2 regions of the Geobacillus sp. CCR genome follow, and region 1 is predicted to be linked to the other one. Evidence: a T-box and tRNA genes for the amino acid it is inferred to sense, from the RefSeq annotation. Region 1 holds a T-box; the other holds one or more tRNA genes.
What was found. The T-box of region 1 lies ahead of ileS (isoleucine--tRNA ligase). A T-box ahead of a tRNA ligase gene usually reads a tRNA of that ligase, here a tRNA-Ile.
Positions count from the first base shown of each region.

Region 2: it has a tRNA-Ile gene. The T-box ahead of ileS (isoleucine--tRNA ligase) is inferred to sense a tRNA for this amino acid. The anticodon was not compared.

Region 1 covers NZ_JBREBQ010000004.1:1,283-16,443, forward strand. The annotation lists gene ACVBDQ_RS03040 (hypothetical protein) at 1-100, opposite strand, end outside; gene ACVBDQ_RS03045 (hypothetical protein) at 100-1,968, opposite strand; gene ileS (isoleucine--tRNA ligase) at 2,531-5,305, opposite strand; T-box leader at 5,359-5,579, opposite strand; gene ACVBDQ_RS03055 (DivIVA domain-containing protein) at 5,677-6,189, opposite strand; gene ACVBDQ_RS03060 (YlmH family RNA-binding protein) at 6,268-7,041, opposite strand; gene ACVBDQ_RS03065 (YggT family protein) at 7,164-7,436, opposite strand; gene ACVBDQ_RS03070 (cell division protein SepF) at 7,440-7,868, opposite strand; gene ACVBDQ_RS03075 (YggS family pyridoxal phosphate-dependent enzyme) at 7,882-8,556, opposite strand; gene pgeF (peptidoglycan editing factor PgeF) at 8,553-9,377, opposite strand; gene ACVBDQ_RS03085 (YlmC/YmxH family sporulation protein) at 9,625-9,867, opposite strand; gene sigG (RNA polymerase sporulation sigma factor SigG) at 9,965-10,744, opposite strand; gene sigE (RNA polymerase sporulation sigma factor SigE) at 10,865-11,584, opposite strand; gene spoIIGA (sigma-E processing peptidase SpoIIGA) at 11,637-12,551, opposite strand; gene ftsZ (cell division protein FtsZ) at 12,929-14,062, opposite strand; gene ftsA (cell division protein FtsA) at 14,090-15,161, opposite strand, start outside.
Region 2 covers NZ_JBREBQ010000030.1:3,119-18,279, reverse strand. The annotation lists gene treC (alpha,alpha-phosphotrehalase) at 1-1,103, opposite strand, end outside; gene treP (PTS system trehalose-specific EIIBC component) at 1,218-2,636, opposite strand; gene ACVBDQ_RS13960 (MerR family transcriptional regulator) at 2,933-3,664, shown strand; gene ACVBDQ_RS13955 (PilZ domain-containing protein) at 3,769-4,113, opposite strand; gene parC (DNA topoisomerase IV subunit A) at 4,110-6,554, opposite strand; gene parE (DNA topoisomerase IV subunit B) at 6,614-8,551, opposite strand; gene ACVBDQ_RS13940 (CoA-binding protein) at 8,712-9,131, opposite strand; gene ACVBDQ_RS13935 (CBO0543 family protein) at 9,623-10,213, opposite strand; gene ACVBDQ_RS13930 (ABC1 kinase family protein) at 10,579-12,255, opposite strand; gene ACVBDQ_RS13925 (phasin family protein) at 12,307-12,606, opposite strand; gene ACVBDQ_RS13920 (MBL fold metallo-hydrolase) at 12,753-13,601, shown strand; tRNA gene ACVBDQ_RS13915 (tRNA-Ile) at 13,831-13,904, opposite strand; tRNA gene ACVBDQ_RS13910 (tRNA-Tyr) at 13,923-14,004, opposite strand; tRNA gene ACVBDQ_RS13905 (tRNA-Thr) at 14,015-14,087, opposite strand; tRNA gene ACVBDQ_RS13900 (tRNA-Ser) at 14,385-14,477, opposite strand; tRNA gene ACVBDQ_RS13895 (tRNA-Leu) at 14,495-14,577, opposite strand; tRNA gene ACVBDQ_RS13890 (tRNA-Ala) at 14,584-14,655, opposite strand; tRNA gene ACVBDQ_RS13885 (tRNA-Val) at 14,660-14,734, opposite strand; rRNA gene rrf (5S ribosomal RNA) at 14,744-14,860, opposite strand.

The DNA.
Region 1 (15,161 bases):
CGATGTTGGCTAGAATGATGGATTGGGAAGGAAGATTGACGGAACAATGATGCAAAATCAGTTGGCGACGGTGCTTGAGGGTCACATTTTTCAATTCCATCATTTGTCTCCTTTCCCCCTTTCTTGCGCTAGTTGAATCAATATGTTTTCTTTTTCTTTCATCGATAATGCCATGTAGTGCTCCCGAGCTGTTGAGTCGATGGAGGATTTTTCCGCTATCCTGTTTCCATATCCGATAGATGGAATATGTAGTTTTTCCATTAAATACAAGCCGGCGAAGAGACCGATCCGTTCGTTTTCGAACAATCGGTATGGGATGAAAAACGCAGCCAACTCCTGAATATGTTTGGTTGCCGGGCTGCCATTGACGTCCAAGAACGGATCAATGTAAAACGTGTAGTTTCCGTCAGCCACCGTGCTGTCATACAGCGAAAGATTTATTGTGTTGATGCTTTTCGGGATGATCGAGACGCTCTTGACTTCTTTTGTGCAGTAATCTATGTTTGCAAGATCCGGAAATACGTGACATAGCTCATTGCGGATGGAAACGAGTTGATGCTTCAATTCCATATAATTTCTTGCTGTGGTGAGAAACGGTTTATAAACAAGGAAACGAGTATGTTGCACTTGAATTTGTTTGTAAGGACCGTTGATCATGGAGAGACAAAGGGGATGGTCCCCACGCCAACGGTACTTTTCCTTTCCGACAATCATTTTGACTCGTGTACATGTTTTCGTTTCCACATTTGAATGAAGCGTTCCGGATGAGTCGATATAGTAAAGCTTTGAATCCACTGGCTGCGGATACCAGTTGGCTTCAAATGGCAACAACGTGACGCCCGATGTCAACGGATAAAAGGTTGAGCCGAACGTATGCCGATAATAGATCGTCATGGATGGCGCACCGTTGGTCTCCACCTGAACAACGTTTCCTTGTTGTTGAAAGGGTAAACGCTTCCCTCCGCCTTGGATGTGATCGATTTGAAATTGCTCGTTGATCGAAAAACGAACGGTGTGTTCTTTCGGATGCAGAGAGAGTGTGGCTTTGATCGGATACGTGGATTTCGGATTCACCTCGATCTCCTTGATTTTCCAATATCCATGCAACGGGATGTTCTTGGGCTGAGCCTGATGTTTAATTTGTTGATAGAGTTTGACGTCGTTTGCCAACAGAATGTCATCCAACTGGAATTTTGATTGTGCATGTTGAAGGAAACTTGTTGCGACAGTAAGGAAAATCGCACTAGCCGCAAGCCCCGCGAAGGATCGCCGCATGCTTCGAAAAACGCCATAAACGGCGATGGAAGAAAGGATATACGCCAACTTGATCAGCATGCGTTCTTTTTGAAAGGTTAAGCTGAATAACGGGTCAATGTAAGGCCAACGATGGTTTCCCCACAAGGAGAAGGATGGGTTGCGATATTCCAAAGAAAACAGCACGATGATCCACAAAACAAACACACCAACGAGCAACATCGCTTTTTTCGAAGAATGATAGGCGTAAACAGCGCCTGTGGACAATCCAATCATCCACGCCCATAGAAATGGAAGAAGAAAATGGATCACATATAGTGGAAACAGAAAAGCGAAAAGATCCCAACCCGCTGAATAGTTGATCACCACCGCACCGGCGATGATCCCGGCCAAGGCCAGTTGCAAAACGAAAAAACAAACAAACGCGATCAAAGCTTGGCAGAAGACAATCTTTTGTGGGTTTCGAATGATGTCGTTCATCGCGATCCAGTGAATCGGCATTGAGGCGAACAAGGAAAGGTGCAAACGAAAGCTGAAAAGCAGCCAGACCGCCATTCCAATCGGAACCAAGTATTTCGTATATAAGATCCATTCCGCTGGATTGATGGTATGGGGATTGAGGCAATCAAACATCAAAGCCCCGGAAAATACCAATATGAAAATGGCTTCTGCTTTTAAGCGGGACGCCATTCTTGAAATGAACACCCATTTCATATGGAATGCCCTCTCTAATCATGAATTTGAAATGTTTGTAAAATTCAATGGCATTATAAAAAAAAAAAAAGAAGATGTCAACCTTTTACATGGAAATTCACAGTATATTAACAAATAATAGGAAAATTGCGCTATAAACCTTATAATTTTAAGCAAACGTGTGGTCGAAGATAATGGAGTAAATGCGACGGAGGCTCATGAGACACGGAGTTTGACAGAATTCGTTCAACTATAGAATTGATTCAACTACACAACTATATACATGCAACATGAAGAGTTAACCTCTCCGTTATCCTGCACACCCTAAGCGCTGCATCATTTCCTCTAAAAATCTTGTAGGCTCAACCCGCAGGCTGCGCCATGGGGGAGGAAGCTCGTTGCAGGAGAAGTCAAATGTTAAGTTTTCAATGAGCATGTATATAAATTTATACACTGCAACATTCTGCACTTTTTCTTGACAACCCCCCTGATCCCTTTGCGCTTTTTACACCATCGTTTTGGTTTTTTCCTCCACCAAAAGCAAGCGGCAAGGCCGCCAGGAAGGCAGCCTTGCCGCTTTTCGTTATGCGGAATAATGTTCGTTCACAATGTGCGCGCAGCGCGGGCAAAGCGTCGGGTGGGACGGATCTTGTCCGACAGCTGGAGTCACCGTCCAGCACCGCTCGCACGTCTCGCCTTCCGCCGGGCGGACGAGGACGGCCACGTGGTCGAGCCGCTCGGCTTCGGCCGGCGCGGCGTCATACGGCTCATCGGCGATCGAAAAGGCGGAAACGATGAGAAGCTGGCGCAAGTCGGCATCAAGCGACGCCAATAGCTTCCGCGCCTCGTCTTTCGGGTAGACGATGACGCTGGCCGTCAGCGATTTGCCGATCACTTTTTCATTGCGCGCATTCTCGAGCGCTTTTAACATGTCATCGCGCACGTCCATAAACGCATCCCATTTCGCCAAGAGCGCTTCCTCGCCATCGATGGCGATCGGCTCCGGCATGTCGGTGAGCTGGACGCTTTCGACCGGCTCTTTCCGGTTCGGGATATGCTCCCACACTTCATCGGCTGTGTGCGGCAAAATCGGCGCGATGAGCTTCGCCAATGCGACGACCGTTTCATACAATACGGTCTGCACGGCGCGGCGGGCGCGAGAATTGGCCGCTTCGATGTACAAAATGTCTTTCGCCATATCCAAGTAAAATGCGCTCAGCTCGACGGTGCAGAAATGGTTCATCTCATGGTAAACCGCGGCGAAATCGTAGCGGTCGTAGGCCTTTTTCACTTTGGCGATCAGCTTGTTCAACTTCGCCAGCATGTAGCGGTCGACTTCGCCCAGCTCCCCGACCGGCACGGCGTTTTCGCTCGGGTCAAAATCGAATAAGTTGCCGAGCATAAACCGGAACGTGTTGCGGATTTTTCGGTACACTTCCGACACTTGTTTTAAAATATGGTCGGAGATGCGCACGTCCGCTTGGTAGTCGACCGACGCGACCCAAAGGCGCAAAATGTCGGCGCCGAACTGTTCCATTACTTTCGCCGGCACGACGACGTTGCCGAGCGACTTGCTCATTTTCCGCCCTTCGCCGTCCAAGACAAAGCCGTGGCTCAACACGCCTTTATACGGCGCTTTGCCGGTGACGGCAACGGCGGTGGACAGCGATGAGTTGAACCAGCCGCGGTATTGGTCGGACCCTTCCAAGTACAGATCAGCCGGACGCACGAGATCGTCGCGTTCGACCAACACGGCTTGGTGCGACGAACCGGAGTCAAACCAGACGTCCATAATGTCCGTTTCTTTCGTAAAGATGCCGTTCGGGCTCGACGGATGGGTGAATCCTTCCGGCAGCAAGTCTTTCGCCTCGCGTTCAAACCAGACGTTCGACCCGTATTGGCGGAACAGGTTCGACACATGCTCAATCGTCTCATCGGTGATGATCGGTTCACCGTTTTCGCCGTAAAAGACCGGAATCGGCACCCCCCAGGCGCGTTGGCGGGAAATGCACCAGTCGCCGCGGTCGCGCACCATGTTGTGGATGCGGATTTCCCCCCACTCCGGAATCCATTTCGTTTCCTTAATCGCTTGAAGCAGCTCGTTGCGGATTTTATCGATCGATGCAAACCATTGCGTTGTCGCCCGGAAAATCGTCGGCTGCTTTGTCCGCCAGTCGTGCGGATACGAGTGGGTGATAAACCCAAGCTTCAACAAAGCGCCGACTTCCTCAAGCTTCTGTGTAATCGCCTTGTTGGCGTCTTCGTAAAACATCCCGGCAAATCCCGGCGCTTCCTCGGTCATGTAGCCGCGTTCATCAACCGGACAAAGGACCGGAAGCCCATATTTTTGCCCAACGAGAAAGTCGTCTTCCCCGTGGCCCGGCGCCGTATGGACGCAGCCCGTGCCGGCGTCGGTCGTGACGTGTTCGCCGCAGACGACAAGCGAGTCGCGCTCATAAAACGGATGTCTCGCCACGACGTATTCAAGCTCTTTTCCTTTGACCGTTTTGACGACCGACCATGCGTCCCAACCGATTTCTTTCGCCACCGACTCCGCCAAGGCGGCAGCGACGACATACCGTTTTCCACTGACATCGACAACATGGTAATCCAAATCCGGATGAACCGCGATCGCCAAGTTCGCCGGAATCGTCCACGGCGTCGTCGTCCAAATGACGATTCGCTCATCGCCCTCAAGCACGCCTTTGCCGTTTTTCACCGGGAAGGCGACATAAATCGACGGCGAGCGCTTGTCTTTATATTCGATTTCCGCTTCGGCGAGCGCCGATTCGCTTGACGGCGACCAATAGACCGGCTTCAACCCTTTGTAGATGAGCCCTTTTTTCGCCATTTCGCCAAACACTTTAATTTGCTGGGCTTCGTACTCCGGTTTGAGCGTAATGTATGGGTTGTCCCAGTCGCCGCGCACACCGAGCCGCTTGAATTGCCGGCGCTGGTTGTCGATTTGTTCATACGCATATTGCTCGCACCGCTTGCGGAACTCGGCGACGCTCATCGATTTGCGGTCAACTCCTTGCTTGGCAAGGGCCGTTTCGATCGGCAAGCCGTGCGTATCCCAGCCCGGCACGTATGGGGCGCAATAGCCGCTCATGGATTTGTAGCGGACGATGATATCTTTTAAAATTTTGTTCAGCGCATGACCCATATGAATGTCGCCGTTGGCATACGGCGGGCCGTCATGCAGAACAAACAGCGGCCGTCCTTTCGTCCGCTCCTGCACTTTCCGGTAAATGTCCATTTCCTCCCATTTTTTTTGCATTTCCGGCTCCCGCTTCGGCAAGTTGCCGCGCATCGGGAAGTCGGTCTTCGGCATGAGCAGCGTTTCTTTGTAATCCATCCTTGCTCCTCCTTCGAACGATAGATTCCAAATAAAAAACCGTTCTCCCCCCGGCAAGGGACGAGAACGGTCTCGCGGTACCACCCTTCTTGGCCATGCAAACGACGCACAGCCCTCTTTTCATTCGTAACGGGAATGACGCGCCATGGCCTACTTGATGTTCGGCATGGAACTCCAGGGTGATGTTCACTCTTGCGCCGATGCCAGGCTTCCACCATCCCCGGCTCGCTGCGACCGGTCGTACAAGAGCTACTGTCCCTTTCATCGTCGATGGCTATTTCGCTATTCATCCTGAAAAAAGCCAACCGCCTCCCACGGCGGCTGATGCGGCGATTTTTGCCAATTATTATAACCGAAACGTCTTCGGTTCGTCAAGGCTGTGACAGCGGTTCTCTCGCCCCTTCTTCCAAATCCGGCGCCTCATACTCCATCAACTCGTCCCAATCGCGGCTGTTGATCATATCGAGCTGGGCCTCGACAAGCATGCGGAAACGGGCGCGGAACACTTTCGACTGCCGCTTCAGCTCCTCGATCTCGAGGGCGATTTTCCGCGATTTCGCTAATGCATCGCTGATGATGCGCTCGGCGTTTTTTTCCGCCTCTTTAATGATCAGCTTCGCCTCTTTTTGCGCATTCCGCTTCACTTCTTCCGCTGCTTCCTGTGCAACAAGAATCGACTTATTGAGCGTCTCTTCAATGTTCGCAAAGTAGTTCAGCTTTTCCGTCAGTTCGGCCACTTTTTCTTCCAGCTGCTTTTTTTCACGGATGAGCATTTCATAGTCTTTAATGACTTGATCGAGAAACTCGTTCACTTCGTCTTCATCGTACCCACGAAACCCGCGGCTGAATTCCTTGTTGTGAATATCCAATGGCGTCAACGGCACAACGGCCACCTCCGTCTCCATCATTCCTTTTCTTCACTTTCATTCGACATGGTTTGCCGATTTCCTGCCGTCATTTGCTTATTTTTGTCGGCCAATCTGAACGAGCCAGCGCTCTTTTTTCGTCGGCCCTTCCACCGAAAACAGCTTGCAGCGGCCAAAACCGCGCGCCGACAGGACATCGCCCGGTCCGCAGAGGAAATCCGGCTTGTCCACCACCTTCCAGTTGACTTTGACAAGCCCGCTTTCAACAAGCGCACGCGCTTTCTCGCGCGCAAGGCGAAACGCCTGAGCGAGCACAGCATCGAGCCTTAGAGAAGACACCGTGACCGTTCCTTCCTCCCACGTTTCGGCAAGCGGCATGGCTGCCGACAACGGAAGCGGCTCAAGCGCAACCGGAGCTTTGCCGATCGTTTCGACATGCAAGCGGACGTAGTCGGCGACTTCAGCAGCAACAAAAAACTGAATTTCCCCATCCCGAATGAGAATATCGCCAAACTTGCCGCGCCGCAAGCCAAGCGACATCAGCGCCCCCAACACATCGCGATGTTCAAGGGAAACGAATTTCGCCGGATAGCGGACGGCAAACAGTACAATGCCATAATCCTCTTCCTCAGGGTCGATATACGGCGGAGCGAGAAACACCCGCTTCCGCTCGACAAACGGGGCGCCGCCGAAAAAGAACGCGCGCACATCTTCCGCACCGCCGGCGATGCTTTGCACGATTTGCTGCTCGCGCGGATCGAGAAAATCGGTCAGCTTCGGAGCGTACTGACGGCTCACCATCTCCTTCCACTCGAGCACTTGATCAATGAACGGATGTTCCTCTTTGCGAAAATGCTGATACAGCTCCACTCGACGTCACCTTGCTTTCATGGAAGAAAGGAACCCACAACGGATTCCTCTCTGCGAGTTTCGCCCTTCCGCCTTTTTGCCTGCCGGGCGGAGAGCGGCGGCGCCGTGCGCGCAAAACGAAGTTAAAACTGCGACTGAAGAATGTCGAACAGGGCGTGAAGCCCTCTCGTCGCGAATTCAAGAACGATAAACGCGACGATTGGGGAGACGTCAATGATGCCAAGCGGCGGAATGACCCGCCGAAACGGCTCTAAATACGGCTCGCAAATAGCGGCCAACATCTGTCCGAACCGCGTTTCGCGCGCATTGGGAAACCATGACATTAAAATATAAATGATCAGCGCATACGAGTACACTTGAATCACTGTCGTCAAAAACGTGAGTACATAATCCAACAGCTACCACCTCTTCATCGGTCTGTCATCCTCGCCGTCGAGCGAAATCGAGCCGCTGACGTCGACGTTTTCCGGGGTGCATAAAAAAATTTTTGTGCCGACTTGCTGAATGTCGCCGCCAATGGCGTACACCGTGCCGCTTAAAAAGTCGACGATCCGCTTCGCCTGCTCATGCTGGATGCGCTGCAAGTTGACGATGACCGCGCGCCGGCTTTTCAAATGGTCGGCGATCTCCTGCGCCTCCGCATACACCCTCGGCTCAGCAAGCACGACTTTCGCCGATTTTTGCACGCTTTGCAGGCTGACGACGTTCGCCTTGCCTGCCGTCTTCGGCAGCGCCTCTTCTTCCGGCTGTGGCGCCTCATATTCTTCTTCATAGTCTTCGTAGTCTTCTTCTAAAAAATAATCACGGAATTTTTTCATCAATCCCATCCGGTTTCACCTCCTACAATGATCCAACAAGCGCGCTGCCTATGCGCACAAACGTCGCTCCTTCCTCAATAGCGATCGTGTAATCGTTTGACATGCCCATTGACAGTTCGGTGCATGGCGCATGGGCCATTCCCATCGCCTGAACGTGTTCCTTCAGCACTCGCAATCGGCGGAAGCAAGCGCGCAATACCGCTTCGTCGTCCGTGTGCGGCGCCATCGTCATCAATCCGACGACTTCGATGCGCGAAAAGGCGCGAAGTTGTTCAATAAACGGAATCGTTTCTTCGGGGGCGAGCCCGTGTTTGGTCACTTCCCCCGACACGTTCACTTGCACAAAACATTTTACTGGCCGCACCGCCCGTTTTTCAATTTCTTTCGCGAGCGACAAGCGGTCGAGTGAATGAATGTAATCGACTTTATCAATAATGTCTTTGACTTTGCGCGACTGAAGCGTCCCAATGAAATGCCACGTCGCTTGATTTCCGATCCGTGCATGCTTTTCAATCAATTGGTCGGAGCGGTTTTCGCCGAGGTCGGCAATGCCGGCGTCAAGCACCTCCATCGCCCGCTCGGCATCGACATATTTAGTGACCGCCACGATGCGCACGCCGGCCGGATCGCGGCCGACGCGAGCGCAGGCCGCCTCGATTTCTCGGCGAATGGCCGCCAAGTTGTCGCGCACCGTCATGCCGTCTCCTCCCTTCGGCCGATAAACGCCAACATCCTTCCAGTCGTTCCGCGGTCGCGGCGATGGGAAAAAAACAACGCTTCCTCACAGCTTGTACAGCGTTCTGACACATAAATATGGCTGTTCGGAACGCCAGCCGCGATCAACTGAAGCCGATTGGCTTCCTTTAAGTCGAGCGCATATTGCCCTGGGCTTGTTTCCCGCCATGGCAACGGGCTTTCCGGAGGAAGCGTCGGGCGCAGACTGTCCACGACACGGTCGTCAACCGTATAACAGCACGGACCGATGGCAGGTCCGATGGCAACATAGATGTCGCTCGGCGCGATGTGTTCGCGCGTTTGCCAAAGCCGCACCATGTGACCAGCGATGCCGCCCGCCGTTCCCCGCCACCCGGCATGAGCAAGGCCGACTAACCCAGCAGATGGCGCCACAAAATAAATGGGCACACAATCGGCAAAACAAAGCGCGAGCAACACCTCCGCTTCGTCTGTATACAACCCGTCGACCCCTGGAACCGCCGTGGCGAAATCTTGCGCTCCGTTCCCCCGTTCGTTTTTCGTCACCTTCCGAATGTCGGCGCCATGCACTTGTTCACAACATACCCATCGCTCAAGCGGGAATGAGAGCCATTGCGCCAAACGCCCGCGGTTGGCGACAACAACCGTGCGATCGTCGCCGACGTGCAGCCCCATATTCAGCGAAGCGAACGGCCCTTTGCTCTCCCCGCCATGTTTCGTCGTCAATCCAGCGACGGCTCCAGCAAACGGAGGCGCACCGCAGCGGAGCCAGCCGCGGGCTTCTTGTTGAAAAATGTCCGGCATTCGCGTCAACCTCACGCTGTTTTTTGTAGTTTTTTATCACTTTTTTTCCTATTTTATCATAGTTTGTTTGTCCATGATAACCTTTATTTATGATTTTGTCGAAACATTGCCGCAGAAATTGTCCAACCCTTATTGCCGCCCGAAAACCGCGCTGGCGGCATAGCCGATCTGCCCACGAAAAGCGGAAAGGTCTGCAACATCGTCCTGCCGCGTTGCAAGCGACGGGGCCAATCGTTGCACCAGCCGTTTAATCGGAATCATGAAGGCGGACTAAAATAACATCGGCTCCGATTTTGACGATGTTCTGCCATGGAATGACGACCGCCTCTTCGCGGCCGAACAGCCCGAGCATCTTTCCGGCGCCTAAAATAATGAGCGAGCGGATTTTTCCAGTATCTAAATCAATATCAATGTCCCCAATATTGCCAAGCTTCTTCCCATTGGCTACATTGACGACATCTTTCGTCTGAAATTCGGAAATTCTCATCACGGTTTTTCTCCCCGCCTTTCCTCTCTCCCTCTTTTTCATCTATATGAAGCCAAATGTGCAGTTATGTGCCAAAGAAAAAGGCTGCACCTGCAGCCTGTCATACTTGGATGTTTTTATTCATTTGCCGGATCGCCGCTTTTTCGAGCCTCGACACTTGCGCTTGGGAAATGCCGATTTCCTCGGCCACTTCCATTTGCGTCTTTCCTTGGAAAAAGCGTTTACGGATGATCATTTTTTCCCGCTCATTCAACCGCCGAAGCCCTTCCTTCAAGGCGATTTCTTCGATCCATTGGCTGTCACGGTTGCGCTCATCGCTCAGCTGGTCCATCACATAAATCGGGTCGCCGCCGTCGTTGTAAATCGGCTCAAACAACGAAACAGGATCTTGAATGGCATCGAGGGCAAAAACCACTTCCTCATGGGCGACGCCGAGTTCTTTGGCAATTTCCTCGGTTGACGGTTCTTTCGCCGTCTCGCTCATGAGCCGCTCTCGCACTTGCAACGCTTTGTAGGCGATGTCGCGCAGCGAGCGCGAAACGCGGATCGGGTTGTTGTCGCGCAAATAGCGGCGGATTTCGCCGATGATCATCGGCACGGCGTAAGTGGAAAACTTCACGTTTTGATTGAGGTCAAAATTATCAATCGATTTCATAAGTCCGATGCAGCCGACTTGAAACAAATCATCGACAAATTCGCCTCGGTTGTTGAAGCGCTGAATGACGCTCAACACGAGGCGCAAGTTGCCGTTTACTAATTTTTCTCTTGCCTCCAAATCCCCCTCATGCATCCGTCGAAACAGTTCACGCATTTCCTCATTTTTGAGGACGGGAAGCTTCGAAGTGTCTACGCCGCAAATCTCGACTTTGTTCCTCGTCAAGTTGTTCCCTCCCATCAGGAGATGCTAAGTCGTCAATTTTCAGTATCTCCTTGGAAGGGAAAAATATGCACAGCCTGTCCGACGCGGAAAAAGGCGGCGGAATTTCGCTCCCGCCGCCCGCTACATCATTTTATTGAATTCTTTGCGCAACCGTTTAATGATCCGCTTCTCGAGCCGCGATATGTACGATTGCGAAATACCGAGCAAATCAGCGACGTCTTTTTGCGTCTTTTCTTCGCCGCCGGAGAGGCCAAAACGCAATTCCATAATTTGCTTCTCGCGGTCGCTCAGCTGGCGCAAGGCGTTTAAGAGCAAGCGCCGGTCGACATCCGCTTCCAAATCTTTCGTAATCACGTCGTCATCCGTTCCCAACACGTCGGAAAGCAACAGCTCGTTGCCATCCCAGTCGATATTGAGCGGTTCATCAAACGACACTTCCGCCCGCACTTTGTTGTTGCGGCGCAAATACATTAAAATTTCGTTTTCAATGCAGCGCGACGCGTATGTCGCCAGCTTGATCTTCTTCTCTGGGTTGAACGTGTTGACCGCCTTAATGAGGCCGATCGTTCCAATGCTGATCAAATCTTCAATGTGAATGCCGGTGTTTTCAAACTTGCGCGCAATGTAGACGACAAGACGCAAATTGCGTTCGATCAAAAGCGATCTTGCCGTGTCATCACCGGCGGCGAGCCTGGCAATCAGCTGCTCCTCTTCTTCCTTTGTCAGCGGCGGCGGGAGGGCTTCGCTGCCTCCGATATAATAAATTTCATCCGCCTTCAGGCCAAGCTTGGCCAAAAGCTTATACAGCCAGTTCATGAAGCGAAGTTTCCATTTTCTCATGAAAATCCCCCTTCTAAACGGATCAAAAGTGAGTATGATATACTAACAAAACCTACGAAGCGGTCAGCTTTCTTCCCGCCTGCACCATTTTCGGATGGACGATGCAGTCGTACTCCCCATCCGTCGACAGCGGATCAGCGCTTAGCGCCACAAGCCCTTGCGCTACTTCCAACCATTCGTTTTCGTACCGCAGCATAATGCGGTCTGGCTTAACCGCCGCCATCATTTGTGGACCGCTGCCGACCGCACGGTACGGAATGAGACGGAGGCGATGGACCCACCGCTCCGGCGGGGAAGCCAGCATCATGGGAGAGCTGAGACAACCCAGTAGCTCCTCAGGAAGCACGGCCTTTGCTTTTTCCTGTTCGACTACCATCACCGGCGTTTTTGTCAACGGATCGACGAGCTGGTTGCCGCTGTCAATCAAGCCGCGCAGCATAAGCGGCCGCCCGTCCCATACGATCTTGACCTCAATGATATATTCAAACCGCAGTTTTTTTTCGCGAATCGCCTCCACCCTTCGGCGAGAAAAAAGCCATAAAACCGGAAACCCGATGACAACAAACAGCCAACTGACCGGATCGCCCGCTCCGGGATGATGCATGAGAAGCATTCCTTGGCGGACGGACAGTTGGTGCGCGAAAACATAATGAACCGCCAGCATGCCGCCGCCGACGGCGAACGTGGCAAAGTAAAACGCCAGCATATTCTCAAGCAAATAGCGCGGGCGCTTAAACCCGAAGGCGGCCCACACGATCAACACGGAAACAGCTACTTTTACCAACGGGTGCTGGGCGATGGCGGAAAACGGGGTAAACAGCAATATGACAAGCAGCGAACCGATCAACGCCCCAGCCAACAGACGCCACCAGACGATCGGCCGCTTGAGCATGAGCGCCGTCAGCCAAAGAAGCAACGCGTCAAAACAGACGTTCAACAGCCAAATCACATCGAGATAGACGACCAACCGTCAAGCCCCTCCCCCGCCCATATCGGCTTTGTCTGAAACAAGTATATAGCACCTTGCGAGGGAAAGTCTGTCAATCGGTGGCGGTGAAAAAGGAGATGTTTTGTCAAAACAGGGGGAACCACGGCGGATCAAATCGGCCGGCACGAAAGCCTAGCCCGCCTTCTCTTTTTCGCCCTTTCGTTGCGAGAGAGCGGGCGGCCAACGCGAGAAGTTTTTGGTCCTAATCGGAAAAGCGAGGCTGTCTCAAAAGATCGTCTTTCTTTAAGAGAGATACAATATATTGTTTCACCAAAGTGCTTCGTGCACGTTCGTGCATGCATCTTGTGATGAAGAAAGGGTGTCCCGTTGCTTTTGGGACACCCTCGTTTCGCCATCTAGCGGCGGCGGTTGCGGTTGCGCAAGAAAGCGGGAATGTCAAGCGGATCTTCTGCTTGCCCCGAGCGGAGCGCCGCATAGTCTTGTATCGGCTCTTCGCGCTTCTCCCGCTTTGGCGCCGGCGCCGCTTTCGGCACAGTGCCGATGCCAATGCGCGGCGGCCGCGGCTGCGAAGCGACGTTTTCGTTGAATCCGGTCGCAATGACCGTCACGATGATCTCGTCCTTTAAGTTCTCATTAATAACGGAGCCGAAGATCATGTTCACTTCTTGGTCGGCCGCCGAAGCGACGATGTCGGCAGCCTCCTGCACTTCGTACAAACTTAAGTTCATGCCGCCGGTGATGTTCATGAGCACCCCTTGCGCGCCGTCGATCGACGTCTCCAACAGCGGGCTGGAAATGGCTTTTTTTGCTGCCTCAGCAGCTCGGTTTTCGCCGCTGGCGATGCCAATCCCCATCAATGCCGAACCTTTATTCGACATGATCGTCTTCACATCAGCGAAGTCAAGGTTGATCAACCCCGGCACGGCGATCAAATCGGAAATGCCTTGCACCCCTTGGCGCAATACGTTATCCGCTTCACGGAACGCCTCAAGCATCGGCGTATTTTTGTCGACAATCTCAAGCAATCGATCGTTCGGAATGACGATGAGCGTATCGACCGCCTCTTTCATGGCGGCGATGCCGCTTGCGGCCTGCGTCGCCCGCTTGCGCCCCTCAAACGTAAACGGGCGCGTAACAACGCCGACCGTAAGCGCCCCTAACTCGCGCGCAATTTGGGCGATGACCGGGGCAGCGCCAGTTCCCGTGCCGCCGCCCATGCCAGCGGTGACAAACACCATATCGGCGCCGCGAAGCGCTTCTTCAATTTGCTCTTTGCTCTCCTCAGCTGCTTTTTTTCCAACTTCTGGGTTTGCTCCCGCGCCCAAGCCGCGTGTCAGCTTCGCCCCGATTTGCAGCTTGATCGGCGCCTTCGACAAGTTGAGCGCCTGTGCATCCGTATTGACCGCAATAAACTCTACACCTTGCACCCCATGCTCAATCATCCGATTGACGGCGTTGTTGCCGCCGCCCCCGACTCCAATCACCTTGATCGTTGCCAACTGATCGACTGTTGTCTCAAACTCCAACATGGCCAAATCCTCCTAAAATTTCAATCTCTATTCAAAGAAAGAACCAAAAAATCTCTTGACCTTCTTCCCAAAATGGTCTTCTTTCTTTTTCGGTTTCGACTGCTGTTTTGGCGAGGAGCGCTCGACCGGCTCCACCGCAACGGCAACCGGGACCGTTTTCCCTTGCAGCTGCGCCTGCCGGTAGGCGAACTTGAGCAAGCCAACGCCGATCGTATACTGCGGGTCGCGCACACCGATATAATCCGGCATGGCAATGCGGACGCTCGTCCCTAAAACGACGTGGGCCAGCTCAAGCAACCCTGGCATATTGGCGACGCCGCCGGTCAGCACATAGCCGCCGGGGAGATCGCGAAACCCGAGACGACGCACTTCCTGCTGAACCATTTGCAAAATTTCTTCCAGTCTCGCCTCAATAATATCGGCGATCTCCAGCTGGCTGAACTGCTGGTGTTGATCGGTGCCCATGATCGGCACGCTGAACACTTCTTCCTCCGAAGCGTAGTCGTAAAATGCATGTCCGTGCTTCAGTTTGATTTTTTCGGCATCGTCCGTTGTCGTCCGCAATCCGATGGCCAAGTCTTTCGTAATGTGCTCCCCGCCGACCGGCAGCGAAGAGACAGCTTGCAACGTCCCTTGCTCAAAGACAGCGACCGTTGTCGAGCCGCCTCCCAGGTCAACGAGCGCCGCCCCCAAATGCCGTTCGTCATCGGACAGCACGAGCGAACCGGCCGCCAGCGGCTGAAGACAAATATCGCTGATTTCCAAGCCTGCCCGCTCCACACAGCGAAGAAGATTATGTAATACCGTCTTCGCACCAGTCACCATAGTGCCTTCCATTTCCAAGCGAACGCCGAGCATGCCGCGCGGATCATGAATGCCGTCCAACCCGTCGACGATAAACTGGCGCGGAACGACGCCGATGATTTCCCGATCGGGAGGAATAGAGACAACTTGCGCGGCATCGATGACGCGGGCGACATCTTCATCGCTGATTTCCCGGTTTTCGCTCGCGACGGCGACAATGCCGTGGCAGTCATGGAGCTGAATATGGCTGCCGGCCACCCCGACGATCACACGGCGGATCGATAAACCGACCATC
Region 2 (15,161 bases), on a different contig from region 1:
TGGTAAATATAGGGCGTCCCTTGCATCAAATGGATCGTCGTCGCCAGCATTTTCGCTGACTCTTTCCAATACGTCCCGTCATCGCCATAGCGCGACACGATGCGCGGCTGATCGTGGTTGCACCAAAAGAGCGCATTCCAGCCGCCGCCTTCATACATCCGGACTTGCCATTCGGACAAAATGCGTTTTAAGGCAAGGAAATCAAATGGGGCGACTGCCCATTTTTCTCCGTTCGGGTAATCGACCTTCAAGTGGTGAAAGTTAAACGTCATATTGAGCTCGTGGTTTTCCGGGTTCGTGTAGCGGATGCAATGATCGATCGTCGTCGACGACATTTCCCCGACCGTCATGACGTCATATTTCGAAAACACTTCGCGGTTCATCTCTTGCAAAAACTCATGAATGCGCGGTCCGTCCGTATAAAAGCGGCGCCCGTCCCCCGGCGGCACCGAACCGTCATCATCCGGGAAGCGCTGGTCTTTTGACAACAAGTTGATGACGTCAAGCCGAAAGCCGTCCACTCCTTTTTTGAGCCAAAAATGCATCATGTCATAAATGCGGCGGCGCAGCTCTTCGTTTTCCCAGTTCAAGTCCGCTTGTGTCACATCGAACAAATGCAAGTAATATTGGCCGGTTTGTTCGTCGTATTCCCACGCCGAGCCGCCGAATTTCGATTGCCAGTTGTTCGGCGCTCCGCCGTCCGGCTTCGGGTCGCGCCAAATGTAAAACGAGCGGTATGGGTTCGTTTTCGAGGAGCGCGCCTGCTGAAACCATTCATGGTCGGTTGAGGTATGGTTGACGACCATGTCCATCACCAGCTTCATGCCGCGCGCATGTGCTTCGTGAAGCAGACGGTCAAAATCGTCCATCGTTCCGTATTCGTGATGGATGCGGAAATAATCGCTGATGTCATAACCGTTGTCGCGCTGCGGCGACGCGTAGATCGGCGTCAGCCAAATGACATCGACACCCAATTTTTGTAAATAATCGAGCTTCTCGATCACGCCCGGCAAATCGCCAATGCCGTCTCCATTCGTATCGTAGAAGCTTTTCGGATAAATTTGATAAACGACTGCTTTTTTCCACCAAGGGGTTGTTGACATCTCTCTTCACCTCGTTCGTCGGGATAAAAAACATACCATTGGCATCGGCGGCCAATGGTACGGGCGGGAAATAAATGATTTCGCACATCGTTCTCTTGCTTCCACACACGGCAATCATGAGCGGGCGGCTTTACGCACTTTCCCAAAGACAAACGTCAGCGCAAACGGCACCGCAATCGCGATCGCCATGCCGATAAAGAACGGCGTCCACTTTTGCGGCACGATCGACAAGAAACCCGGCAGGCCGCCGACACCGATCGACGGAGCGATGACTTTATTGAGCGTAATAAACATGCCGGCGATTGCCGCCCCTGTCATCGCTGCGATAAACGGGAAGCGAAAGCGCAAGTTGACCCCGAACATCGCCGGTTCCGTGATGCCTAAATACGCGGAAACAGCCGACGTAAACGACAAACCGCGCAGCTTTTCCTCCTTCGCGACAAACATCATCGCCAACGCTGCCGAACCTTGGGCGATGTTTGACATGACCAAAATCGGCCAAAGGAACGTGCCACCGGTATTGGCAATCAGCTGCAAGTCAACCGGCAAGAACGTATGGTGCATCCCGGTGACGACAAGCGGCGCATACAACGCTCCATACAACAATCCTCCAAGAGCCGGAACCGTGTCAAAAATCGTGACAAACAAGTGGGTAATGGCATTGCCGATCGCAAATGTGATCGGCCCAATGGCGATGAACGCCAAAAAGCCCGTAATGAGCAACGCAAGCGGCGCGACAAGCAACAGCTGAAACGCATCCGGAATGCGCTTGCGCAAAAACAGCTCCAGCTTCGCCAGCACGTAGGAAGCCACCAGCACCGGCAGCACTTGTCCTTGGTAGCCGACTTTTTGCACTTCAAAGCCGAACAAGTTCCAAACCGGAATCTCTCCTTTTTCTTTCGCCGCTCCCCAGCCCCAAGCGTTGAGCAAATCTGGGTGGACGAGCATCAAACCAAGGACAATCCCTAAGAGCGGGCTGCCGCCGAATTTCGTCACCGCCGACCAGCCGATCAAACCGGGCAGGAAGACGAACGCCGTATTGGCGATCAAGTTGATCATGTTCGCCAAATCGGCCCATTCTTTGTGCACCTCGACAAACGATTTCCCTTCGTAAAAAATGCCTGGGCCTGTCAAGACGTTGTTAATCCCCATTAACAAACCAGCCGTCACGATTGCCGGCAAGATGGGAATGAAAATATCAGCCAGCGTCTTAATCGCGCGTTGCAGCGGATTGAGCTTCGCTTCCGCAGCGTCTTTAATCTCCTGCTTTGTCGCCCGGCCGATGCCCGTCAGCTCGATGAGGTCGTCATACACTTTATCGACAAGCCCTTGGCCGATGACGACTTGAAACTGGCCGTTTGCCGAAAACGACCCTTTGACGACATCGATGCGCTCAAGCGCTTCCTTATTGACTTTTCCTTCCTCTTTGAGCGCAAACCGAAGCCGCGTCACACAATGCGTGGCGGCGACGATGTTTTCTTTGCCGCCGATGGCTTCAACGATTTGCGCGGCTGCTTGTTGGTATGCCCCCATGATGAACGCCTCCCTTTTCTTTCCTTAACAACGACCGCTATAGCGTTAAATCGCTTTCAGCAACCGGTTGCAAACAAACTTGTATATACAACCTGAATTCATTTTATCTTGTATATACAAGTTTGTCAACATCTTTCGATGACCTTCTTCATTTTTCGACAATAGTTGTTGTTTTTTTGCTAACTTCCACTTCTTTTGTTATGTTTTGTCAAGCGGCAGGAAAATCAACGACCGAGTAGGAAAATAAAACATAATGCAAATCAATGCCAAAAGACGAGAAAGGATGAGGAAATGCGATGAAAACCTATACACTCCGCGAAGCAGCGAAAAAAATCGGGGTCACCGCCCGCGATTTGAAACAATGGGAAAAGCAGTTCGCCGGATCGATTGCCGTCCCACGCACAACCGAGGGGGCACGCATGTACACCGACGAGCTGATCGACCGGTTTCGCCATATCCGCACTTGGCTTGAGGACGGCCGCCATCCGCGTGAAGTGGCTGAAATGATCAGGCAAATGGACGGACAACCGGCAGAGCGAGCCAACGAGACAGCCGCTCAAGTGGAAACAGCCGTCATGGAAGGGGAAATCATCGATGTGCCCCGCCTGCTGCATCAAGGGATGCCATACATAGCCGAGCAGTTGGCGGCCCGCTTAAAAGACGATATCGTCGACGCCTTGAAACAGGAAACGACAGCCACGGTCCGGCAAGCGATGGATGAGGTGAAAGGCCGCCTTGACTACATCGAGGAGCAAACGACGGCAGCTGCCGAAACGGTGCGCCGTTCACTCCGCGATTACGAGGACGCATGGCAGCAAAAAACGGAACAGCTGCATGAACATTTGGAAACGGTCGTCGCGTTCTGTCAAGAGGAAAAAGTAAGACAGGAAGAGGAGCGAAAACAGCTCGAACTGCGCATTTTAGAACGGGAAAAAGCGTTTCGCGAGCTCGTGTTGTCGTTTCGGCAAACCGCTGCCAGCACCAGCGCTGCTCGAACACGGGCAAATAAATGGTGGAAGTTTTGGTGAAGACAATTTTGGCATCAATGTGACAAGGGCACCCGTTTTGGATGCGCCATACCTCCGTCAAAAATCAAAAAAGGGCCCCGCCAAAACGCGGGCCCCTTTTTGCGTCATATTCGGCGGCTCTCGGCCGCATGTCGTTTGATGGCTTCGATCAAGTGCGCTTCTTCTTGTTTGGTGACATGGAGGCGGACGCCATAATAGTAGGCGTGGACAAACGGTCTTTCCCAGACAAGCTGCCCCCGCAGCGTAAAGGGGGCAGCGTTTAGCCAAAACGAGATGTCAACCAGCGTTCCCCCTGTTGAAAAGGGAAGGCGGCCTTCCGTTTCGATTTTCATCCCGTGCGGACTTAGATCGTGAATGTAGACGCTGCGCTCACCATCGGCTGTGCGCAGTTCAGCCGGGAGCGGCCGGCCAAACTGATACCGGAACGGTTCTTGACGCTTAAACCTCATCCTTCCTCCCCTTTTCCAAGCAGCTTCGTCGGTTCTTTCCAGACATCCACCACCATCCCGGCTTCGTCAGTGTCAACGACAAACGAACCCGTGCTGTAGCGGTCGGAGAGACGAAGGGAAGCGGCTTCGATCGTCTCGACCACCCCTTTTTCCGTCCGCAATCCGACCATTTCCTCATCGTTGCTGACAAAGACGGCGCCGACAACTCGGTGCGGGTTGGATTTCACTTCACGTACGATCACAACGCCGCGCTTCGCTCGTGAGGACGGCTCAAACTCGCTCATCGCCACTTTTTTCACCGCTCCGCGCTGCGTCACGACGACGAACGAGCCCCCCTTTTCTAGGCGAACGGGGCACGCAGCGGCGACAAAGTCCCCTTCCTTCAATTGAATCCCTTTCACGCCAGCCGCGCGCACGCCAACAAGGCTGATCTCCTCCTCGGCAAACAAGAGCGCATGTCCATCATGCGTCGCAAGCCAAAGATGGCCGCATCCATCCGTCGCGTAGACGGCGATGACGTCATCATCCTCTTTCACATTGACGGCCACAAGCGGGCGGGTGTAGCGCTGCACTTGGTATTGAGCGAGCTCCGTTCGCTTTACGAGCCCTTGTTTCGTCACAAAGATGAGCTGCTCCCCGGCGTCAAAGGAAGAGACTGGAACAGCGGCGACGAGTTCATCGTCGCGTTCAAGCGGAATGAGATGGGAAATGTGCTGGCCGACCTCTTTCCAACGGATATCAGGGAGCGTATGCACCGGGCAGTATAAATAATAACCGCGGCGGGTGAAAAGCAAGAGCACATCGGTCGTATTCATCTCGAGCTGGGCGAGCAGCCGATCCGTTTCCTTCATGCCCATGTCTTGACCGTTTGAGGCGCTGTATGAACGATAGCTCGTCCTCTTCACATATCCTTCTTTTGTCACGGTGACGATCACGTCTTCCGCCGGAATGAGCGCCTCCACCTTCACTTTCAGCTCTTCAATCTCCTCTTCAATCACCGTCCGCCGCTCATCGGCATATTGCTTTTTCATCGCCTTCAGCTCTTTTTTGATGACGCCAAGCAGCTTCTTTTCATCTGCGAGAATCCCCGTAAGTTCCGCAATCGCTTGATCCAGTTCTTCCGCTTCTTGACGCAGCGCCGTGATGTCGGTGTTCGTCAACCGATACAGCTGGAGCGTCACGATCGCCTCGGCCTGCGCTTCGGTGAATCCGTAATGAGCCATCAGCCGTTCTTTGGCGTCGCGCTTGTCACTCGACGCCCGAATCGTCGCAATCACCTCATCCAAAATGGAAAGCGCCCGAATCAAGCCGTCGACGATGTGCTTCCGCTCATTCGCTTTTTTCAGCTCAAAATGCGAGCGGTTGGTGACGACCTCTTTCCGGTGGGCGATGTAGGCATCCAACAGCTCCGGCAAACTCATCAGCTTCGGCCGGCGCTCATGGATCGCCACCATGTTGAAGCTGTACGGCACTTGCAAATCCGTATTTTTGTACAAGTAGTTGAGAATCGCTTCCGCATCGGCGTCTTTTTTCAATTCGATGACGATCGACAGCCCGTTCCGGTCCGTTTCATCGCGCACATCGGCGATGCCGTCGAGCTTTTTGTCGAGGCGAAGCTCGTCAATTTTTTTCACTAAATTCGCTTTGTTCACTTCATACGGCAGTTCCGTGATGACAATGTGCTTTTTCCCGCCTTTTCCCTGCTCGATGGCGGCTTTGGCGCGGATGATGATTTTCCCGCGGCCGGTCTCATACGCCTTGCGGATGCCGTCTTTCCCTTGGATGATGCCGCCGGTCGGAAAATCGGGGCCAGGAAGAACCGTCATCAGCTCGTCAACAGTGCAATCCGGCCGGTCGATCCGCATCAAGACGGCGTCGATCACCTCGCCAAGCGCATGCGGCGGAATATCGGTCGCATAGCCGGCCGAAATCCCGGTCGAGCCGTTCACCAACAAATTCGGAAACATCGCCGGCAAGACGGTCGGCTCATCGGTCGTATCGTCAAAGTTCGGCACAAACGGAACCGTTTCTTTGTCAATATCGCGAAGCAACTCGGCGGCAATCGCCGACAGGCGCGCTTCCGTGTAGCGCATCGCCGCCGGCGGGTCGCCGTCGATGCTGCCGTTGTTGCCGTGCATCTCCACCAGCACGTTGCGCAGCTTCCACTCTTGGCTCATCCGCACCATCGCTTCATACACCGATGAGTCGCCGTGCGGATGAAAGTTGCCGATCACGTTTCCAACCGTTTTCGCCGCCTTGCGAAACGGTTTATCAGCCGTGTTGCCATCCATGTACATCGCATACAAAATGCGGCGCTGCACGGGCTTCAGCCCGTCGCGCGCATCGGGCAGCGCCCGGTCTTGGATGATGTATTTGCTGTAGCGGCCAAAGCGGTCGCCAAGCACGTCCTCTAACGGCATTTCCAGCAATCGTTCTGCCATCGTCATTCTCCTTTCCTAACACATCAGCACCAAAAAGGCGGCGCCTTTTCACGCCGCCATCAGCCGATCCATCCCGGTTCCTCTTCGAGCCCGAAGGCGACGTGCGTTTCGATCCATTTGCGGCGCGGCTCGACTTTGTCGCCCATGAGCGTCGTCACCCTCCGTTCGGCGCGGGCCGCATCTTCAATGCGCACGCGGATGAGCGTACGCGTCTGTGGGTTCATCGTCGTTTCCCATAATTGATCGGCGTTCATTTCGCCGAGCCCTTTATAGCGCTGAATCGTATAGCCGCGGCCCATTTTTTTCGTAATTTCTTTCAGCTGCTCGTCCGTCCACGCATATTCGACGATTTCGTTTTTGCCGCTTTTTTTGCTGATTTTGTAAAGCGGCGGCAAGGCGATGTACACTTTTCCCGCTTCAATCAGCGGACGCATGTAGCGGTAAAAAAACGTCAAAAGCAGCACTTGAATATGGGCGCCGTCCGTGTCGGCATCGGTCATAATGATCACTTTGTCGTAGTTGACATCATCGAGCGAAAAGTCAGCCCCGACGCCGCCGCCGATGGCGTGGATGATCGTATTGATTTCCTCGTTTTTCAAAATATCGCCAAGTTTCGCCTTTTCCGTGTTGATGACTTTTCCGCGCAGCGGAAGCACCGCCTGGAATCGACGGTCGCGCCCTTGTTTCGCCGAACCGCCCGCCGAATCGCCTTCAACGAGATAGAGCTCATTTTTTTGCGGATTGCGCCCTTGCGCCGGCGTCAGCTTGCCGCTTAAGAGCGCCTCTTTCCCTTTCCGCTTTTTGCCGCTTCTCGCCTCTTCGCGCGCTTTGCGGGCCGCTTCACGCGCCTGATAGGCCCGGATCGCTTTCTTAATGAGCATCGCGCTTACGTCCGGGTTTTCTTGCAGAAAGTACATGAGCTGCTCGGACACCACCGCATCGACGGCCGAACGCGCTTCGCTCGTTCCGAGCTTTCCTTTCGTCTGCCCTTCAAACTGCAGCAAGTGCTCTGGGATGCGCACCGAAACGACCGCGGACAACCCTTCGCGAATATCGGTTCCTTCCAAATTTTTATCTTTTTCCTTGAGCAAACCGACACGGCGGGCGTATTCGTTAAAAACGCGCGTCATCGCCGTTTTCGCACCCGCCTCATGCGTGCCGCCGTCTTTTGTGCGCACGTTGTTGACAAACGACAGCACGTTTTCCGAATAACCGTCATGAAACTGGAACGCAAACTCGACTTCAATGCCGTTTTGCTCGCCAGCAAAATAAACGACCGGGTGGAGCACATCTTTCTCCTCATTCAAATAGGCGACAAACGCTTCAATTCCGTTTTCGTAGTGGAACACCTCGCGCATGCCGGTCCGTTCGTCAACGAGTTCGATTTTCAGCCCTTTTAACAAAAACGCCGATTCGCGCAGCCGTTCACTCAATGTTTCATAATCGAAGACTGTCGTGCTGAAAATCGTTGGGTCCGGCTTAAATTGAATGATGGTTCCGGTTTTGTTCGTTGTGCCGATTTTCTCTAGCGTCGTCACCGGTTTGCCTCCATGCTCAAACCGCTGCCGGTAAATGAAGCCGTCGCGATGAATCGTGACGACCAGCCATTCTGATAAGGCGTTGACAACCGACGCCCCGACTCCGTGCAGGCCGCCGCTCGTTTTATAGCCGCCTTGGCCGAATTTGCCGCCGGCATGAAGCACGGTCAAAATGACTTCCGGCGTCGGCTTGCCGAGCTTATGCATCCCGACCGGCATGCCGCGCCCCTCATCCAAAACCGTGATGCTGTTGTCTTTATGTATTTGCACGAAAATGTAGTTTCCGTATCCAGCCAACGCCTCATCGACCGAATTGTCAACAATTTCATAGACAAGATGATGCAAGCCGCGGCTGTCGGTGCTGCCAATGTACATCCCCGGCCGCTTCCTGACTGCCTCGAGCCCTTCCAACACTTGAATGGCATCTTCGTTATATTCGTATGTCGCATGCTTTGCCACAAGGCCACCCCTTCCTACAAAAACAAGAACACCTGTTTCTATTGTACCACAAACTTCCCGACTGTCCATTGCCTTTTGACATCCCCCGACAAATTCGGACAAGTGCGACAAAAAAACGAAAGGACCATCTCGAACAAGATGGCCGTTTCATGGATTAAGATTAAGCACGCTTGGTGAGCGCATGTTCCACTTTAATGCAGCGGTCCATAATGACCGTGTAGCCTTTTTCTTTCAAAAAGCGATACGCCTCCTCATTGACGACGCCAAGCTGCGCCCAAAACACGTCGGCATCGATTTGCACAAACTCGCGGGCCAGCTCGGGCAAATGCTCAGAGCGGCGGAACACATCGACGATGTCGACATGGCCTTCGATATCGGTTAGTTGATCAACCGCCGGAATGCCTTCCCACTCATCGATCATCGGATTGACCGGAATGATTTCGTATCCAGCGTCTTTCATCGCTTTCGCCACCATATACGACTCGCGCTCCGGATTGTTGGACAACCCAACGACGGCAATCCGTTTCGCCTTGCGCAAAATTTCACCGATTTCTTCCCGGCTTGGGTTGACAATGGACATCGAGGTCTCTCCCTCCTTTATTCTCCTTTTTGCTGTACTATATAGATGCAATTTAAAGCTTTAACATTTTTCGTTTTTACCGATCATTTCATCCGACTGTCGAGTGACCGAACAACACCGCTTAAAGACCCATGAATGGGTCTTTAAGCGAGTCGTTGTTCGGTCTTCCGTCACGCCTTAGCGTGACGGAGGCAAGCCTATGGCTTGCCTTCGACAGTCAAAAATGGATGAGCCACTTTTCCGTCAAGGATATGTGAAACGATTTCGTTGCATCTATATAGTTTCGCTCCAGCCAGATCAAAATCCTGCCCAGCCAATAGAAAAAGGAAAAAATCATCGATCTTTTTTGCACAGCGCCCACACACCCTAGGCCGGCCACAACAGACGCAAACTTGAACATCATATTCATCGCCTACGCATCGATCCGCTTTCTCGTCCGCATCCAGACATTCTGTTTGCTGGCTGTCCGAACATGGATGGCCTGCTGCCAGTTATTTTATGTTCCACCCGGCGTACACCCCAGCTAAAAAAACGGTAGTCATGGCAATCGCATGGACGATCATCCATCCCCACCGGCCGTAGCGGAAAGAGGAAGCCGCAAGCGGAGAGCGCGCTTTTTGGGGGACGATTTTTCCGCCCATCCACTCAAAGAAAAGCAAATACAGCCACCAGGCGGTGTATGAATCCCACACATCCCACTGTTCCTTATAATCAATCAGAGGGAGCGGCGATACAAGAGCAACCAACTCGAACAACATAATCAACTGCACCATCGCAAAGTAAAACGGCAACTTCCATGCCCAGCTTTCCGGACTGTACTTGACTCCAAACAAAACGAAAAACGGAATGACGGTTGCCATTTCAACGAGCGGAATCGGTGTATAAGGAACGAGCTTAACAGGGAAGGAGTAAAAGCCTGCATAGACAAACGCAAGGCAAAGAACGATGCCTGTCACCGCACTGAATGCATACAAAACCGCATATCTCCGTATATGCCGTTTGGCGATCCAAAAACTTCCCGCTATACTCAACATGACCGCTGCCAGTTCCACCGTCCAAACAACAGGAAGAGAAAACGTCATCATCGATCCTCCCTAACCCATTTCCCACTCCCTAAACGCTGTCTCAGACAGCACTGTTAGTATAATCCAAAGTGTGGAATTTATTCCGGCGCCCTCACCGGCTTTCCACCCCATCAAGCTGTCTAGCATGGCTTAACAAATGTGCTTCGTGCAAATTTATTATTATTGATGAAAAAAGGGGGTGTCCCAAAAGGACTGGGACACCCTCTCTCATCGCTATATATAAGCACCAGCCGCTTCTCTGTCACACTATATATTGTGTCTTTCTTGAGGAGAGATCGCCTTTTGGGTCAGCCCCTTTCATGGATCGGACTGCATCAAACTTTCAAGAATCTCCGAAAAAAGAAATCATTGCGCAACAAACGCTAAAATTTTCCCGAACGAAAAATCGAGTAAAGCAGCCAACCGAACAGAAAAGCGGACGCGCCTAATCCGATTTCAACAGCAGGAATCTTCCACAGCAGCGTCGATGGCCGCCCGAGCGAGGAAGCGATCATCAGCCCGGCAAGGACGATGCTCAGCGAAAGAAGAACGATGCTAAACGACAGCCGGTTCGTAATCTGATCGAGCTTCTTTAGCAGCGTTTCCAAATCAGGCGCCGTGATTTCCAGCCGAAGCTTGCCATGCCGCATCATTTTCGTCCATTCCTTTACGCTGTCCGGCAAGCGAAGCAGCCATTCACCGTAGTCGAAAATCCGTTTCCACGCCGTTTCCGCTACACGGTCAGGCCGAAGACGCTCTTTCATCAGCTTTCTCCCAAACGGTTCGGCCACATCCATGATGCGAAACTGCGGATCAAGCGTCTCCACGACCCCTTCGACCGTCAACAGCGCTTTCCCTAACAGCGTCAAATCGCTTGGGATGCGAATGCCATGGCGAAATGCCACCGAAAGCAAATCCTCGACGGCTTCCCCAAGACTGATCTCACCGAGCGGGACGCGGTAGTATTTCTCCCGCAACTCGTCAATATCATCGCGCAATTTTCCTTCATCGACTCCGTCAGGAACAATTCCTAAACCGTAAATCGCACCCAACACCCCATCCGTGTTTTGCCGCATTAAGGCGATGATGAGTGAAGAAAGATGATGTTTGACATGAGGTCGAAGGCGGCCCATCAAGCCAAAGTCAATGAAGGAAAGCGTTCCATCGTCAAGAACAAATACATTGCCAGGATGAGGGTCGCCATGAAAAAATCCATGCTCAAACATTTGTTGAAAGGTTGCTTCAGCCAAACGCTCGGCGATCGTTTTTAAGGAGTGGCCGTTCGCTTTCAACCGCTCGATCTCCCCGAGTTTGATCCCTTCGACATATTCCATCGTGAGCACTGTTTTCGTCGTATAATCCCAAAACACCTTCGGGACATACACCGACGAATCGCCGGCAAACTGCCGTGCAAACCGTTCCGCATGGCGCGCCTCGACTGTATAATCCAGCTCCTGCCGTAATGAACGCGCCAGTTCATCGACAATCTCAGACAATTGGTAGGTTGCCGCCCAATCGAGACGGCGTTCCGCCAGCACGGCCAAATCTTGCAAAATTTCCAGATCCGTCTCCACCCGCGCAGCGATGTGCGGGCGCTGCACTTTCACCGCCACGGCCTGTCCGGAAGGAAGAACCGCCCGGTGCACTTGTCCAAGCGAAGCGGCAGCGAGCGGCATTTCCTCAAATGAACGAAAGAGTGTTTCCAGCGAACTTCCAAACTCCGCTTCGACAATCCGGCGGACATCGGCAAACGGAAACGGCGGAACTTGGTCTTGCAGCTTTTCGAGCTCACTGATGATCGGAGCGGGAATCAAATCCGGCCGTGTGCTGGCAATTTGCCCGAGCTTCACGAACGTCGGGCCGAGCTCCTCAAGCACAAGGCGGAGCCGCTCCCCAACCGTTTTTCCTTCCTTTTTCCCTTGCTCCGCTTTCCATCGCGGCGGCAACGAAAGAAACGACGAAAAGCCGAGCTCATCGACGATCATCCCGAATCCGTGCCGAAGCAAGGAGGCGGCGATTTCGTGATACCTTCCGATATGGCGCATCCGTTTTCCGATCATCGAGACATCTCTCCTAAGGCGGCAAAAAGCGAGCGGACAGGCCGCATCGGTTTACTGCCCGCTTTGTTCCTTTTCTTCAAGACGGCGGATTCGCTCCTCGAGCTGCCGCACGTCTTCTTTCGTCGCCAAGTCGAGTTTATCGATCACCTGCTTGATTTGCTCGCGTACAAGCCGCTGCACTTCCGTTTTCCGCGCTTCGGTCTGCTGTTTCCATTGATCGATCACTTCCTTCGATTCGTCAAGCGACAATTCCCCTTTTTTGACTAACTCGTCAATGATTTTTTCCACTTGTTCTTTGCTGGCGATCGCAAGCCCAAGCCCGAACGCCAATCCTTTTTTCAAAATGCTCATTCGTTTGTAGCCTCCTTGTGCCATTGTGTTTTCCTTATTGTACCATTCTTTGGCGATCCATGTCGAGCTAGACGGCAGCTCTTTTGTATAGGAGACAGGTCGATGCGGCATGCTATCGTTGGACAACGATTCAAAGGAGGGGTTTGATGGCCGACGAACCATTGCATTACGGAGAAGACTATCATTTTATTCCCGCGACGTCTGTGGCAAGCGGTGTCGGCGTCAGCGTGCTGCCCGATTTGTACTGCCATACGATCCAAATCGTGAACATTTGTCTTGTCGGCCGCCCGGACGACCGCGCGTTTGTATTGGTCGACGCTGGCATGCCGGGATCAGCCGATGACATTGTTTCAGTCGTGGAAGACCGCTTTGGCAGCGGCAGCCGCCCGCAAGCCATTGTTTTAACCCACGGCCATTTTGACCACGTTGGAGCGATTGTTGAGCTTGTCAAGCATTGGAATGTCCCGGTGTATGCCCATCCGGCTGAACTGCCGTATTTGACTGGAAAGGCGAGCTATCCTGAACCTGACGCTTCCGTCGAGGGCGGCTTCATCGCCAAAATCTCGCCGTTTTTTCCGAACGAGCCGATTCAATTAGGCAACCGCGTCCAGCCGCTCCCTGCGGACGGCACCGTTCCGCACTTGCCGGAATTTCGCTGGATCCACACACCGGGGCACACGCCAGGCCACATTTCGTTATTTCGGCCGCGCGACGCCGCTTTAATCGCCGGCGACGCGTTCGTCACCGTCCGCCAAGATTCACTGTATAAAGTGTTGACCCAACAAATCGAAATCAGCGGCCCGCCGCGCTATTATACCATCGATTGGCGCGCCGCCCGCGAGTCGGTGCGCAAGTTAGCCGCACTCTTTCCGTCAGTCGCCATCACCGGACACGGTGCTCCTGTCGCCGGCAAAGAGCTGCGTGAAGGGTTGACAAAACTCGCCCGTGATTTTGACCGTATCGCTACCCCTGATTATGGGAAGTACGTCCATTAGGCAAACGGACTATCGTTCCGTGAACGGCTTCTAGTTTTGTTTGAAGCGGAAGTTTCTCTGCTAAAACCACTTTCAAGTAAAAACCAAGGGAGGGTGTCTGAACGGGGGCACCCTTTCGTTGACATGTAAAAGTCAGAGGATTCTCCATGGAGATGGTAGAGCACATTATGCCTTTAGCGACAACGCAAAAAAGACGACAAGAATCATTCTTGTCGTCCATCATAAGTGATGGGCCTAAGTGGACTTGAACCACCGACCTCACGCTTATCAGGCGTGCGCTCTAACCAGCTGAGCTATAGGCCCGCTTATAAGAAATAAAAATGGAGGGGGACGGATTCGAACCGCCGAACCCAAAGGGAGCGGATTTACAGTCCGCCGCGTTTAGCCACTTCGCTACCCCTCCGTAATCGTGATGCCGACTGCAGGACTCGAACCCGCAACCTACTGATTACGATTCAGTTGCTCTACCAATTGAGCTAAGTCGGCATAATTATGATATAAATCGTGGCTCATTGTTCATTTGTTGTGTCCCTTTCTCTACCAGCCAATTCGAAGAAGCTGGGTGCGTCGGGACAACTCGAAGCAAATTCGACGATGCAGATGCTCGTCTCTACCAATTGAGCTAAGTCGGCATAAAATAAATGCAAGAAGGTGGCTCATTGTTGTGCTCTGTGCCTCTTCCTCTACAAGCTGTTTCGAGGAAGCAGGATGCGTCGAGGCAACTCGAAGCCGACTCGACGAAGCAGGTGCTCGTCTCTACCAATTGAGCTAAGTCAATATTTATGGCGGAGGAGGAGGGATTCGAACCCCCGCGGGCTGTGACACCCCTATCGGTTTTCGAAACCGACCCCTTCAGCCAGACTTGGGTACTCCTCCATAGCTGTTTGGAGCGATGCGGTCGAGAGGACTTGAACCTCCACGGGGTTGCCCCCACTAGGCCCTCAACCTAGCGCGTCTGCCATTCCGCCACGACCGCATACAATGGAGCGTAGGGGATTTGAACCCCTGACCTCTTCGCTGCCAGCGAAGCGTTCTCCCCCTGAACTAACGCCCCATGATGGTGGAGTATACTGGGATCGAACCAGTGACCCCCACGCTGTCAACGTGGTGCTCTCCCGCTGAGCTAATACTCCACGTTGTTTGCCTAGCAGCGACCTACTCTTGCAGGGGCGCTGGCCCCAACTACCATCGGCGCTGGAGGGCTTAACTTCCGTGTTCGGGATGGGAACGGGTGTTTCCCCTCCGCTATCACCACTAGGCAATGGCGACGATTTCTATTATAAAGCAATCCAAAAGTTTGTCAAGTTTTTTTGTATCTTTATATTTCAGTTCCTTCAGAATCGGAACGACAATGTAAAATTTACTATAAAAAAATGAAAGAGTCAACCCTCTTTTTCATTTTTTTCGATCTTCACTGTCCCTTTCTCTAAAGTTCTTGTCATCCCCTTCTTTATACGCGTATAATAAAGAAGAAGGAACGTACAATAAAGCAGGGCATTGGCGGCCACCAATGCCCTGTCCATACACAGCCGCTGCAAGAAGCGCAGTGGCCCAAGCCTC